4 regions of the Geodermatophilus sp. SYSU D00814 genome follow, and region 3 is predicted to be linked to each of the others. Evidence: riboswitches for the same ligand, from Rfam matches in the RefSeq annotation. Region 3 holds a riboswitch; each other region holds the start of a gene.
What was found. A riboswitch is a leader RNA that binds a small molecule or an ion and turns the genes downstream of it on or off. The one in region 3 is predicted to bind S-adenosylmethionine.
Positions count from the first base shown of each region.

Region 1 (3,197 bases), on a different contig from region 3:
CAGTGCCACCGCCCACTCCAGCGCCCGCATGCCGCCCATCGACCCGCCGACGACGGCCGCCCACCGGCGCACCCCCAGCGCGTCGGCCAGCGCCGCCTCGACCAGGACCTGGTCGCCGACCGTCACCTCGGGGAACCGCGACCCCCACGGGGAGCCGTCGGGCGCCGTCGACGACGGTCCGGTGGTCCCCTGGCACCCGCCGAGCACGTTGGCGCAGACGACGAAGAGCCGGTCGGTGTCCAGCGGCGCGCCCGGCCCGACCAGCGACGCCCACCAGCCGGGTGTCGGGTGGCCGGGCCCGGCGGGGCCGGTGACGTGGCTGTCGCCGGTGAGCGCGTGCTCGACCAGCACCGCGTTGCCGCCGTCGGGGGCGAGCGTCCCCCACGTCTCGTAGGCGACCCGGACGCCGGGCAGCACCCCACCGCGCTCGAGGCGGACCGGTCCGTCCAGGTCGAGGAACAGCCGGTCCCCGGCGGGGTCGCCGTCGCGCCACCCGCCGGTGCGCGGCGGGGTGCGGGACCCGGGGAGGTCCCGCACCCCCGTCACGTCAGGCTCCCTTGGCGGCGCGGAACCCGGCCTCGAGGTCGGCCAGGACGTCCTCGATCCCCTCCAGGCCGGCGGCCAGCCGCACCAGGCCCGGGGTGACGCCGGCGGTCAGCTGCTCGTCGGCGGTCAGCTGCGAGTGGGTCGTGGACGCCGGGTGGATGACCAGGCTGCGCACGTCGCCGATGTTGGCCACGTGGCTGTGCAGCTCCAGCCCCTCGACGAACCGCTTCCCGGCCTCGATGCCGCCGCGGATCTCGAAGGCCAGCACCGCGCCGGCGCCCTTGGGGGCGTAGCGCTGCTGGGCGGCGTGCCACGGCGAGGACGGCAGGCCGGCGTAGTGCACCGCCTCCACCTCGTCGTGCGCCTCGAGGAACTCGGCCACCCGTTGGGCGTTGGCCACGTGCCGCTCCATGCGCAGCGACAGCGTCTCGATGCCCTGCACCACCAGCCAGGCGTTGAACGGGCTGATCGCCGGTCCGAGGTCGCGCAGCAGTTGCACCCGCGCCTTGAGCGCGTAGGCCGGCGCGCCGAGGTCGGCGTAGACGACGCCGTGGTAGGTGGGGTCCGGCGTGGTGAACCCGGGGAACTTCCCGGACGTCCAGTCGAACCCGCCGCCGTCGACGATGACGCCGGCGATCGCGGTGCCGTGCCCGCCGAGGTACTTGGTGGCCGAGTGCACGACGACGTCGGCACCGTGCTCGAGCGGGCGCACCAGGTACGGCGTGGCGATGGTGTTGTCGACGATCAGCGGCACGCCGTTGCGGTGCGCCACCTCGGCCACGGCGGCGATGTCCAGGACGTCGCCCTTCGGGTTGCCGATGGACTCGCCGTAGAACGCCTTGGTGTTCTCGCGGACCAGCGCCTGCCAGTTCTGCGGGTCGTCGGGCTCCTCGACGAAGGACACCTCGACGCCGAGCTTGGGCAGCGAGTGGTGCAGCAGGTTGTACGTGCCGCCGTAGAGCGAGGCGGAGGCGACGACGTGGCTGCCGGCCTCGGCGACGTTGAGCAGCGCGAGGGTCTCCGCGGCCTGGCCGCTGGCCACCGCGAGCGCCGCGACCCCGCCCTCGAGGGAGGCGACGCGCTGCTCGAGCGCGTCCTGCGTGGGGTTCATGATCCGCGTGTAGATGTTGCCCAGCTCCGCCAGCGCGAACAGGTCCGCGGCGTGCTGGGTGTCGCGGAACTGGTAGCTGGTGGTGGCGTAGATGGGCAGCGCCCGGGCCCCGGTGGTGGGGTCGGGGCTGGTCCCGGCGTGGATCTGCCGGGTCTCGAAGCTCCAGCTCTTCGGGTCGGTCACGCGCCGTCTCCTCTCGTCCCGGAGGACCTGCGGCGCACAGGTGCTCCGTCCTTGCCGGGCGGCGGGCGCCGCACGGCCGGCTCTTCCCCTGGGAGCACCTCAGACGGAGGAAGAGGTTGCCGGGCAGCCAGCCAGGTGCTTCGCGCTGCCTCTCGTGAGCCTGGTCCGACGATAGCCGAGGTCAGCGACTCCCGGTCCCGGGGTACGGGCGGGCCAGGGCCGCGCGGGCGTCCTCGTCGAGGCGGCGCACCAGCTCGGCGGCGGGGACGGCCTCGACGAGGGGGTGGGCCTGCCCGGCCCACAGGTTGTAGCCGCCGTCGTCGCCGGCCCGCCGGGCGGCGGCGCGCAGCGGCGCGGTCAGGTGGTGCACCTCGGGGTAGGCCGCCGGCGCGGCGGCGGAGTGCTCGGTGAGGAACCGGTTGACCAGCCCGCGGGCGCGCCGGCCGCTGAAGGCCCGGGTGAGCGCCGTCCGCCCGTGCGTGGTCAGCGCCGCGCGGTGCTCCGGGGTGGTCCCCGCCTCGGGGCAGCAGAGGAACGCGGTCCCCAGCTGCGCGGCCTCGGCGCCGGCGACGAGCACCGCGGCGACGGCGGCGCCGTCGGGGATGCCGCCGGCGGCGACCAGCGGCAGGTCCACGGCCCGGGCGACCAGCCGCAGCAGCGGCAGCAGCCCGTACTCGCCCTCGCCGTCGCGGTCGGCGAAGCTCCCGCGGTGCCCGCCGGCCTCGACGCCCTGCACGACCAGCGCGTCGGCGCCGACGTCGCGGGCGGCGACCGCCTCCTCCGGGGTGGTGACGGTCACGAGCACGGTGGCCCCGGCGTCGTGCAGCGCGGCGACCGCGTCGGCGGGGGGCAGGCCGAAGGTGGAGGAGACCACCGGCACCCGCTCCTCGGCGAGCAGGGCGACCTTGTCCTCCCAGGCGTCGTCGTCGGCTCGGGGCTCGCCCAGCCCGACGCCCCAGCGGCGGGCCTCGGCGTCGAGCTCGCGGGCGTAGCGGCCCACGGCGCCGGCGTCACCGGGCGGGCCGGGCACGAACACGTTGACGGCGAACCGCTGCTGGGTCATCGCGCGGACGGCGTGGATCTCCTCGCGCACCGCCGCCGGCGTGCGGTAGCCGGCGGCCAGGCAGCCCAGCCCGCCCGCCTCGGACACGGCCGCGGCCAGGGCCGGGGTCGACGGCCCGCCGGCCATCGGGGCCTGCACGATCGGGCGGCGCAGCTCCAGGACCATGCCGGCCATCCTCCGCCCCGGCAGGGCCGGCCGGGCGCGGGTCAGCCCGGCGGGGAGACGGTCGTCGGCTCGGTGGCGGGGGCCGTCGGGGCCCGCGTGGTGGTCGGGACCGGCGGCTCCGACGGCGTC
Region 1 covers NZ_JBJGYP010000019.1:73,276-76,472, reverse strand. Annotated here, with positions in the region: gene metX (homoserine O-acetyltransferase MetX) at 1-546, opposite strand, end outside; gene ACI780_RS16065 (bifunctional o-acetylhomoserine/o-acetylserine sulfhydrylase) at 548-1,840, opposite strand; SAM riboswitch class IV at 1,883-2,000, opposite strand; gene ACI780_RS16060 (NAD(P)H-dependent flavin oxidoreductase) at 2,022-3,068, opposite strand; gene ACI780_RS16055 (hypothetical protein) at 3,110-3,197, opposite strand, start outside.
Region 1: another riboswitch for S-adenosylmethionine. It lies ahead of ACI780_RS16065 (bifunctional o-acetylhomoserine/o-acetylserine sulfhydrylase); the one in region 3 lies ahead of thrC (threonine synthase).

Region 2 (3,197 bases), on a different contig from region 3:
GGTCTCCGGCGTGCGGTCGGTGACGGTCACCCGCACGAGGGCTCCGCCGTGCCCGGCGCCGGCGTCGGCGACCGGGGCGGGCAGCAGGGCCTCGCCCAGCGGGGAGTGCTCGCGGGTCAGGACGTCGGTCAGCCGGCCGCCGTCGACGACGCGTCCCCGGTCGAGCAGGACGGCGCTGTCGCAGACGGCCTTGACCACGGCCATCTCGTGGGTGATCAACAGCACGGTCAGGCCCAGCTCGGCGCGCACCCGCCGCAGGAGCTCCAGCACGCTGCTCGTGCTCGCCTGGTCCAGGGCGGAGGTGGCCTCGTCGCACAGCAGGACCCGGGGACGGCCCGCGAGCGCCCGGGCGATGGCCACGCGCTGCTTCTGCCCGCCGGACAGCTGCGCCGGGCGGGCACCGGCGCGCTCCCCGAGCCCGACCAGGTCCAGCAGCTCGGTGGCGCGCCGGCGGCGTTCGGCCCGGCCGACGCCGGCGAGCTCGAGGGGGTGCTCCACGTTGCCTGCGGCCGTGCGGGAGTCCAGGAGCTCGAAGTGCTGGAACACCATGCCGATGGAGCGGCGGGCCTCGCGGACCCGGTCGTCCGGGAGGTCGGTGAGCACCCGCCCGTCCACGCTCACCGATCCCGCCGTCGGGCGCTCGAGCAGGTTCACCAGGCGCACCAGCGTGCTCTTGCCCGAGCCGCTCGGGCCGACGACGCCGGCGAACTCACCGGCCGCCACGCGCAGGCTCACCCCGTCGACGGCGACGACCTCGCCCATCCGTCCCCGGGCAGGGAACACCTTGCGGACGTCGTTCAGTTCGATCACAGGCTGGGTCCTCGGGACGGGTGCGGGGGAGGGGCGCCGGGGCTCGGCGCAGGCGTCCGGTCGCGACGGCCGGACACCGCAGGGGTCGGTGCGGGAGGCAGGACGGGGCGGCCGCGCGGCCGGGATCCCTGCGGATCGGGGCCGGCCCGCACGGCGGTCCCGGGCGCGGTCGACGACACCGGGGAACGGCCCCGCGCGCGGGAGAGCCGGGTCACCGCCGGGTCGGGGTGCTCCCGGCGTCGCGGGAGGCCGCCGAGGCGGCACGTGCCGCGCCGGGGTCGTGCCCCTCAGCTAGCGGGAGCGGACTCGCGGCGTCAGCGCCGACACAGGGCGGTGGCGGTCCGGCACAGGTCCACGTGCCGGCGAGCCCAGGTGAGCTCGGCGTGGGTCATCGGTCCTCCATCGATCCTGGCGGTGGCACCCTCGTCCGCACGGGGCGGGGGGTTGCTGCGACGTCGTCGAGCCAGGTCTCTCGGCCGCTCTGGATGGTCGGGGGCGATCCTACCGAGCCGGTCGGGATGGTGACGGAACGGGGTGCAGACCCCGCCCGGGTCTCCGTCAGCCGGCGGCGGTCCCTCCAGGGATCCGGGGTGGCGGAGGAGAGCCGCGCGCGCGGTCCCGGCTCAGTCGGTCCCCGGGCCGACGAAGCCGGTCCGGTAGGCCCACACCACCGCCTGCGTGCGGTCGCGCACGCCGAGCTTGCCGAGGACGGCCTTGACGTGGGTCTTCACCGTCTCGGGCGAGAGCCACACCCGGGCGGCGATCTCGGCGTTGGACAGCCCCTCGGCCATCGCGCGCAGCACCTCCACCTCGCGCTCGGTGAGCGCGGCAGCCACGCGCAGCCGCTCGGGGTCGGCGGGCCGGCGGGCGGCGTGCACGGCGAGCAGCCGGCGGGTCACCGCCGGGGCGACGAGCGCGTCCCCGGCGTACACCGTGCGGATGCCGTCGACGAGCTGCTCCGGGGTGGCGCGCTTGAGCAGGAAGCCGTCCGCCCCGGCGTCGAGCGCGTCGTCGACGACCTCGTCGAGGTCGAAGGTGGTGAGCACGAGGACCCGCGGGCGTCGCGGCCAGGACACGATCTCCCGGGTGGCGGCGACGCCGTCGACCCGGGGCATCCGGACGTCCATGAGCACCACGTCGGGCCGCAGCGCCCGGGCGCGGTCGACCGCCTCCCGGCCGTCGGCCGCCTCCCCGACGACGGTCAGGTCGTCCTCGGCGTCGAGGAGCGCGCGCAGGCCGCTGCGCACCAGCCGGTCGTCGTCGGCCAGCAGCACGCGGATCACGCCGGCACCCCCGTCCCGGCCGGCAGCACCGCGTGCACGCGGAACCCGCCCTCCACCGGGCCGGCCTCCAGCTCGCCGCCCTCGAGCCGGGCCCGCTCGCGCATGTTGACCAGCCCGCGTCCCGGGACCGGGTCGGGCAGGTCGCGCCCCTCGTTGGTGACGTCGAGCAGCACCCGGTCGGCCACCCGCGAGACCTCCACCCGGATCGGGCCGGAGGGGGTGTGCCGGACGGCGTTGGTCAGGGCCTCCTGCACGATCCGGTACAGCGCCCGCGCGGCGCCCGCGGACAGCGGCCCGCCGTCGGTGTGCAGCTCGACCGGGCGGCCGGTCGCCCGGATCCGGTCGGCGAGCTCCTCCAGGTCGGCCACGGTCGGGGCGAACGGTCCCGCCCCCGCCCGGCGCTCCAGCGGCTGCAGCACGCGCAGCAGCCGGTCGAGCTCGTCGAGCGCGGAGCGCCCGGCGGACTCGACGGACCCCAGCGCCTCGCGGGCGAAGGCCGGGTTGTCGTCGAACACCCGCCGTCCCACCCCGGCCTGCATGACCATGACGTTCACCGTGTGCCCGAGGGAGTCGTGCAGCTCGCGGGCCAGCCGCCCGCGCTCCTGCAGCAGCAGCCGCTCGGCCGCGAGCGCCTGCGCCCGGCTCTCCGCCGCCTCCCGGGCGCCGGCGGCCGCCGCCAGGGCGCGCCGCCGGCTGAGCTCGCCGGCGACCACGGCGACCAGCGAGGTCATCCCGATGTCGGGCAGGGCGGCGAGGGAGTCGACGCGGTCCAGGGTCACGTACCCGGCGGCGCCCAGGACGGCGACCGCGCCGGCCGCCAGGCGCAGCCGCCGCCCGCCGACGGCGAAGCAGGTGAACAGCGCGATCCAGGCCGGCCAGGGCAGGTAGCCGATGGCGTACCCGGCCGCCGCGTTGACCACCACGACCGTGTCGGCGGCGACGAGCGACGCAAGCGGCGCGGCCTGCCGCCACAGCAGGGTCAGCGGCCCGGCCGCGGCCAGCGCGACGGCCGCGGCGTCCACCGGCCGGTAGGGCGGGCCCGCCGGCACCGCGAGGGTGACGGTGACCGTGGCGAGGACCAGGACGCCGGCGAGCGCCGCGTCC
Region 2 covers NZ_JBJGYP010000001.1:150,155-153,351, reverse strand. Annotated here, with positions in the region: gene ACI780_RS00750 (methionine ABC transporter ATP-binding protein) at 1-810, opposite strand, end outside; gene ACI780_RS00745 (putative leader peptide) at 1,125-1,202, opposite strand; SAM riboswitch class I at 1,207-1,302, opposite strand; gene ACI780_RS00740 (response regulator) at 1,434-2,093, opposite strand; gene ACI780_RS00735 (sensor histidine kinase) at 2,090-3,197, opposite strand, start outside.
Region 2: another riboswitch for S-adenosylmethionine. It lies ahead of ACI780_RS00745 (putative leader peptide); the one in region 3 lies ahead of thrC (threonine synthase).

Region 3 (3,197 bases):
GGAGGACCAGCGGCGCCAGCGGCAGCCAGCCGTAGGGCGACAGGCCGAGCAGGACGGCCCACGTCCAGCCGGCCTCCAGGTGCCCCTCGGAGGCGGTCAGCCCCACGGGACCGGCCCGGAGCCGGCGTGACCGCCGGCGAGCGTCAGCGCCACGGACACCGCGGCCAGCAGGACCAGGACGGCGGCGTGCGCGACCAGCACCGCCGGCGCCCGGCTGAGGGGTGCCGGTCTCCCGGGAACGGCGACGGCCCGGCCCCCGGGACGGGGACCGGGCCGCGGCTCGGTGCTGGGCAGCTCAGGCGACGCGCACGCCGTCGGCCTGGGGGCCCTTCTCGCCCTGGACGACCTCGAAGGTGACCCGCTGGCCCTCGTCGAGGCTCTTGTACCCGTCCATCTGGATGGCGGAGTAGTGGACGAAGACGTCCTGCCCGCCGTCGACGGCGATGAAGCCGAAGCCCTTCTCGGCGTTGAACCACTTCACGGTGCCCTGTGCCACGTGTGCTCCCACGTTCGTGCGTGCGGACGGTCCCCGTGATCCGGGGGCCGGGGTACAGCTCTCCCGCCCGTGGACACGTGCGTGGAACTGACGACCGCGCGAGACGGTACAACAGCGAGGTCGCCGCGGGGAGATCCTGGACACACGACCCGGCCACGATCCGGCGACGGGGTGACACCCGGCCGGATCGGCTCCCCGCAGACGGTACGCGTCAGCCGACGAGGCCCGCCGCCCGGGCCGACCGCAGCGACGGGTCGATCCGGTGGGTGGGGCCGACGACCGGCGTCAGCGGGTCGAGGGTCTTGAGGCCCTCGCCGGTGTTGAGGACGACGGTCTCCTGCGCCGGGTCCAGCCGCCCGTCCTCGGCCAGCTGCCGCAGGACGGCGACGGTGACGCCGCCGGCGGTCTCGGCAAAGACGCCGGTGGTGCGGGCGAGGTCGCGGATGCCCTGCACGATCTGCTCGTCGCCGACCCGCCCGACCGAGCCGCCGGTGCGGCGGATCGCGTCGAGCGCGTACGGGCCGTCGGCGGGGTTGCCGATGTTCAGCGACTTCGCGATCCCGGTGGGCTTGACCGGCTTGACGACGTCCCAGCCGTTGTCGAACGCGGTGGCGATCGGGTCGCAGCCGGCCGACTGGGCGCCGAAGACCCGCCACGGGGTGTCCTCGACGATCCCGGCGGCCACGAGCTCGCGGAAGGCCTTGTCCACCTTGGTCAGCAGCGAGCCCGACGCCATCGGGATGACGACCTGGGCCGGGATCCGCCAGCCGAGCTGCTCGGCGATCTCGTACCCCATCGTCTTGGAGCCCTCGGCGTAGTAGGGCCGCACGTTCTGGTTGACGAAGGCGGCGTCCTCGAACTCGTCGGTCTCCGCGAGCTCGCTGGTCAGCCGGTTGACGTCGTCGTAGGAGCCGTCGACGGCGACCAGCGTCTGGCCGTAGACCGCCGACTGCACGACCTTGCCCGGCTCCAGGTCGGCGGGGATGAAGACGTAGGAGGGCAGGCCGGCGCGGGCGGCGTGCGCGGCGACGGAGTTGGCGAGGTTGCCGGTGGAGGCGGCCGCGATCTTCGTGTAGCCCAGGCCTCGGGCGGCCGTGGCGGCCAGCGACACCACGCGGTCCTTGAACGAGTGCGTGGGGTTGCCCGAGTCGTCCTTGACCCACAGGCCACCGGTGAGGCCGAGCTCCGCGGCGAGCCGGTCGGCGCGCACCAGCGGGGTGAGCCCGGGGTCGAGGGTGACCCGGTCGGCGGGGTCCTGACCGACGGGCAGCAGCGCCGCGTAGCGCCAGATGTTCTGCGGGCCGGCCTCGATCTGCTCGCGGGTGACCGCGCGCATGCGCTCGGGGTCGTAGTCGACCTCCAGCGGGCCGAAGCACTGCGCGCAGGCGTGCTCGGCGACCAGGCCGGACGTGGCACCGCAGTTGCGACAGACCAGGCCGCGCGCGGGACTCGCGGGGACCCCGGTGGGGGGCGGGGCGGTCAGGGTCATGCGACGACTACCTCCTCATCTTCCCCGCGACGGGCCGTCGAGCCGCGCGGGACGGAATTGGCACCTTCCGCGCGCAGGTCGCGTGCGGCGGTTGCCGGGGCTTCACCGGGCCGTGTCCCTCTGCCCCTCTGGATGAGTGGAACGCCGCCGACTCTACCCACCCGGAGGACCCGGCCCGGCCGGCGGCACGGCCGGGCCGGCCCTCGACAGGACCCGGGTCACCGGCGCACCATGCGGACCCCCACCCACCCGCGAGGAGGGCCGTGCACCCCGGTCGCGGACACCGCAGCCCCTGGGCCGGGCCGGCCGTCGCGCTCGTCCTGGCCGTGACCGGCTGTGGGAGCGGGGACGCCGGGCCGGCCGCGGCGGCACCTCCTCCCGGCACGCCGGCGAGCAGCTCCGCCGCCCCGGCGCCCGGGCTGGCCGCCGTGGCCGGCGAGCCCGGCGCCGGACTGCACGGGAGGCTGCTGCAGTACCGGCGCGACGTGCCCGCCCGGCGCCTGCAGGTGGAGCTCGTCGCCGGCAACGCCGGCCTCGTCGTCGAGGCGCTCGACCTGGTCGCCCCGGGTGTGCCGACGGCACCGGCCGACCCGCGGGGCGCCGAGCTGCGCCCCGGCGCCGGGCTGGCGCTGCCCGTGGTGGCCGCCGCGAGCGACTGCGCGACCGCACCCGGCCCGCCGCACGGGGTGGTGCGGCTGCGCGACGCCACCGGGGCGCAGCGGCAGGTCGACGTCCCCCTCGACGACGGCGGCCTGGTCGCCCGGCTGCACGAGGCCGACTGCGCGGAGCAGGAACTGGCGAGGCAGGTCCGCATCGAGGCGAGCGGCGTCCGGGAGGTCGACGGCGCCGAGGGTCCCGCGCTGGACCTGACCGTGCGGCTGACCCGGCTGGCCGGCAGCGACCCGCTGCGGGTGACCGGGGTCGGGTCGAACACCGTGTACGCGGTGGACGCCACCGGCCCGCTGCCCACGCTGGACGACGAGCCCGCCGTCGAGGTGGTGCTGCGCATGCGGCCCTCGCGGTGCGACGTCCACGCCCTCGGCGAGAGCTACCGCACCGGGCTGGTCGGGCTCGTGGTCGCCCTCGGGGACGCCGAGCCGCGCCCGGTGGTGGTCACCCCCGACCCGGAGGTCCGGCGCCGGCTGGAGACGTTCGCGGTGGAGACCTGCCGGGCCGGTACGGACTGACGACGGCGGCAGGTGAGGATGGGCG
Region 3 covers NZ_JBJGYP010000043.1:2,254-5,450, forward strand. Annotated here, with positions in the region: gene ACI780_RS22435 (hypothetical protein) at 1-106, opposite strand, end outside; gene ACI780_RS22440 (cold-shock protein) at 296-496, opposite strand; gene thrC (threonine synthase) at 708-1,985, opposite strand; SAM riboswitch class I at 1,998-2,124, opposite strand; gene ACI780_RS22450 (hypothetical protein) at 2,249-3,172, shown strand.

Region 4 (3,197 bases), on a different contig from region 3:
AGGGCTACTCGATCCGCGAGCTGATGACCGAGGTGCAGAGCCGGCAGTCGTTCATCGGCAGTGCGCAGACGGTGGCCGAGCAGATCGACGACCTCGTGCAGTCCGACGCGGCCGACGGGTTCATCCTCGTGCCGCACCTGGTGCCCGGCGGGCTGGACCCCTTCGTCGACTCGGTCGTCCCGCTGCTGCAGGAGCGGGGCGTCTTCCGCGCCGACTACGAGGGGACGACGCTGCGCGAGCACCTCGGCCTCGCGCCGCTGGGACAGGCCTAGCGGGCGGCGAGGAGGGGCAGCAGCTCCTCGCCGACCCGCCACGCCTCCTCCAGGTGCGGGTAGCCGGACAGGACGAACTCGTCGAGGCCGAGGGCGGCGTACTCGGCGAGCCGCTCGGCGACCTGCTCGTGGCTGCCCACCAGTGCGGTGGCCGCGCCCTCCCGCACCAGGCCGATGCCGGCCCACAGGTTGGGCGCCACCTCCAGGGAGCGGGCGCCGTCGCCGGCCCGGCCGCCGTGCAGGGAGGTCATCCGCGCCTGGCCGACCGAGTCCATCCGGGCGAAGCGCTCCTGGGTGGCCGCGATCGCCGATCGCGGCATCCCGGCGAGCATCCGGTCGGCCTCGGCCCAGGCCTGCTCGGGGGTGTCGCGGCTGACCACGTGCAGGCGCACGCCGAACCGCAGCGTGCGCCCGTGTCGTGCGGCCTGCTCCCGGACCCGCTCGATGCGCGGGGCGGCCATGGCCGGCGGCTCGCCCCACAGCAGGTAGCGGTCGACCCATCGGGCGGTCACCTCCTCGGCGGCCGGTGACGCACCGCCGAGGTACACCGGGGGGACGACGTCCGGGGGCCGGGTGAGGCCGGCGCCCTCCACGCGCACGTGCCGCCCGGCCAGGTCGAACCGCTCCCCGGCCAGGCAGCGGCGGAGCACCTCGAGGAACTCACCGGTGCGCTCGTAGCGCTCGTCGTGGCCGAGGAAGTCGCCGTAGGCCCGCTGCTCGACCGGGTCGCCCCCGGTCACCACGTTGAGCCGCAGCCGGCCGCCGGACAGCCGCTGGAAGGTGGCCGCCTGCTGGGCCGCCAGGGTGGGGAGCACGAAGCCGGGGCGGAAGGCGACGAGGAACTCCAGCCGCGAGGTGAGCGGCAGCAGCGCCGAGCACAGCACCCAGGCGTCCTCGCAGCCCGAGCCGGTCGGGGTGAGCACCGCGGTGAACCCGCTCTGCTCGGCCGCCTGGGCGACCGCCGCCAGGTACGGGAGCGTCGGCCTCCGGCGCAGCGCCCCCGCGTTGTGCCCCCGGTCGGTGGTCGCCGGGCCGACGTCCCGGCCGTCGCCGCGGCTGGGCAGGAACCAGTGCACCTCCACGGCTCAGCCCCGCCGCGCGGCGGCGACCTGCGGCGCGGCGGTGGCCAGCCACGGCGCCAGCGCCGCCGGGTCGTCCCAGCTCTTCTCCACCAGGTACAGGCCCCGGGTCGGCGCGGTCGCCCCGAGCTCGACGAGCACGGGCTTGAGCAGCAGCTCCGGCGCCAGGGCGTGGGTCGGGCCGCCGCCGAGCATCAGCGGGACGGCGACCACGCCGGCGAGCTCGCCGGTGCCGACCTGGTCGAGGAAGAGCTTGAGCAGCCCGGTGTAGGTGGCCTTGTAGGTCGGGCTGGCGACGACGGCGACCTCGGCGGCCTTCAGCGCCTCGACCGCCCCGCCGACCGCCGGGTCCCCCCAGCCGAGCAGGCCCGGCCCGAGGTCGATGACGTCGACGACGACGTCGGGCGGGGCGCCGGTGAGCTGCTCGACCACCAGCTCGGCCGCGGCCCGGGTGCGGGAACGGGGCTTGGGGTTGCCGACGACGGCGATCGTGCCCATGCCGCCCAGTGAACTACACCAAGCCGATCGGGTTTGACGGGTATCGGGCCGCCTGGCATCCTCGGACGCGGTCACGAGTGCCAGCGCGAAGCCCCGGCTCGCTGGCCGGCAACCCTCCTCCGCGATGGGGTGCCCCGGGTGACGACCAGGCGGCTGCCGCCCGGCAGTCCGCAAGCGCGGACCCGCTCCGGGTCCCGGCCCGCCAGGAGTGCCGCATGACCAGCGCCGTCCTCGACCGACCCTGCCGCACCGCGCCCGCGGGGGAGGCGCCCCTGCTGCCGCTCGTCGGCGCCGGCACCCCGGTGCCGCTGGTGACCGGCGGCAGCGTCCCCTACGCCGACCTGGACACCGCGGCCAGCACCCGGGCGCTCCCGGCCGTCGCCGACCGGGTGGCCGAGGTGCTGCCGCGCTACGCCAGCGTCCACCGCGGCGCCGGCTGGCTCTCCCAGGTCTCCACCGCCGTGTACGAGGCCGCCCGCGCCGTCGTGGCCGGCTTCGTCGGCGCCCGGGCCGACGACGTCTGCGTGCTCACCCGGCACACCACCGACGCGCTCAACCTGCTGGCCGGCGCGGTGCCGGCGGGCGCCTCGGTGCTCGTCCTCGACTGCGAGCACCACGCCGACCTGCTGCCCTGGCAGCGCCGCGGCCCGGCCACCGTGCTGCCCGTGCAGGCCACGGTCACCGCGACCCTGCGCGCCCTGGGCGACGAGCTCGCCCGCGGGCGCCACGCGCTGCTGGCGGTCACCGGCGCGTCCAACGTGACCGGGGAGGCCCTGCCGCTCGACGAGGTGGTCGCCCTCGCGCACGCCGCGGGCACCCGCGTCGCCGTCGACGGCGCCCAGCTGGTCCCGCACCGCCGGTTCTCCCTCGCCGCCACCGGCGCGGACTGGGTGGCCTTCTCCGGCCACAAGCTCTACGCCCCGTTCGGCACCGGCGCGCTGGTCGGCCGCCGCGACTGGCTCGACGCCGCGCCCGCCCACCTCGCCGGGGGCGGGGCGGTGCACGACGTCACGGTCGACGACGTCGCGTGGGCCCCCGCGCCGCACCGGCACGAGGGCGGCTCGCCGAACGTGCTGGGCGCCGTCGCGCTGGCCGAGGCGTGCCGGACCCTGGCCGCGCTGCCGGCCGGGGCGCTGGAGCGGCACGAGCGGGCGCTGCGCGAGCGGCTGGTCGACGGCCTGACCGCGCTGCCGGGCGTGCGCGTGCTGCGGATCTGGGCCGACTCGGCCGACCCGACCGGCGTCGTGTCCTTCACCGTGGCCGACGCCGACCCGGGCCTGGTCGCGGCGTACCTGTCGGCCGAGCACGGCATCGGGGTGCGCGACGGCCGGTTCTGCGCCCACCCGCT
Region 4 covers NZ_JBJGYP010000001.1:78,910-82,106, reverse strand. Annotated here, with positions in the region: gene ACI780_RS00365 (NtaA/DmoA family FMN-dependent monooxygenase) at 1-272, shown strand, start outside; gene ACI780_RS00360 (LLM class flavin-dependent oxidoreductase) at 269-1,354, opposite strand; gene ACI780_RS00355 (NADPH-dependent FMN reductase) at 1,358-1,849, opposite strand; SAM riboswitch class IV at 1,919-2,032, shown strand; gene ACI780_RS00350 (aminotransferase class V-fold PLP-dependent enzyme) at 2,065-3,197, shown strand, end outside.
Region 4: another riboswitch for S-adenosylmethionine. It lies ahead of ACI780_RS00350 (aminotransferase class V-fold PLP-dependent enzyme); the one in region 3 lies ahead of thrC (threonine synthase).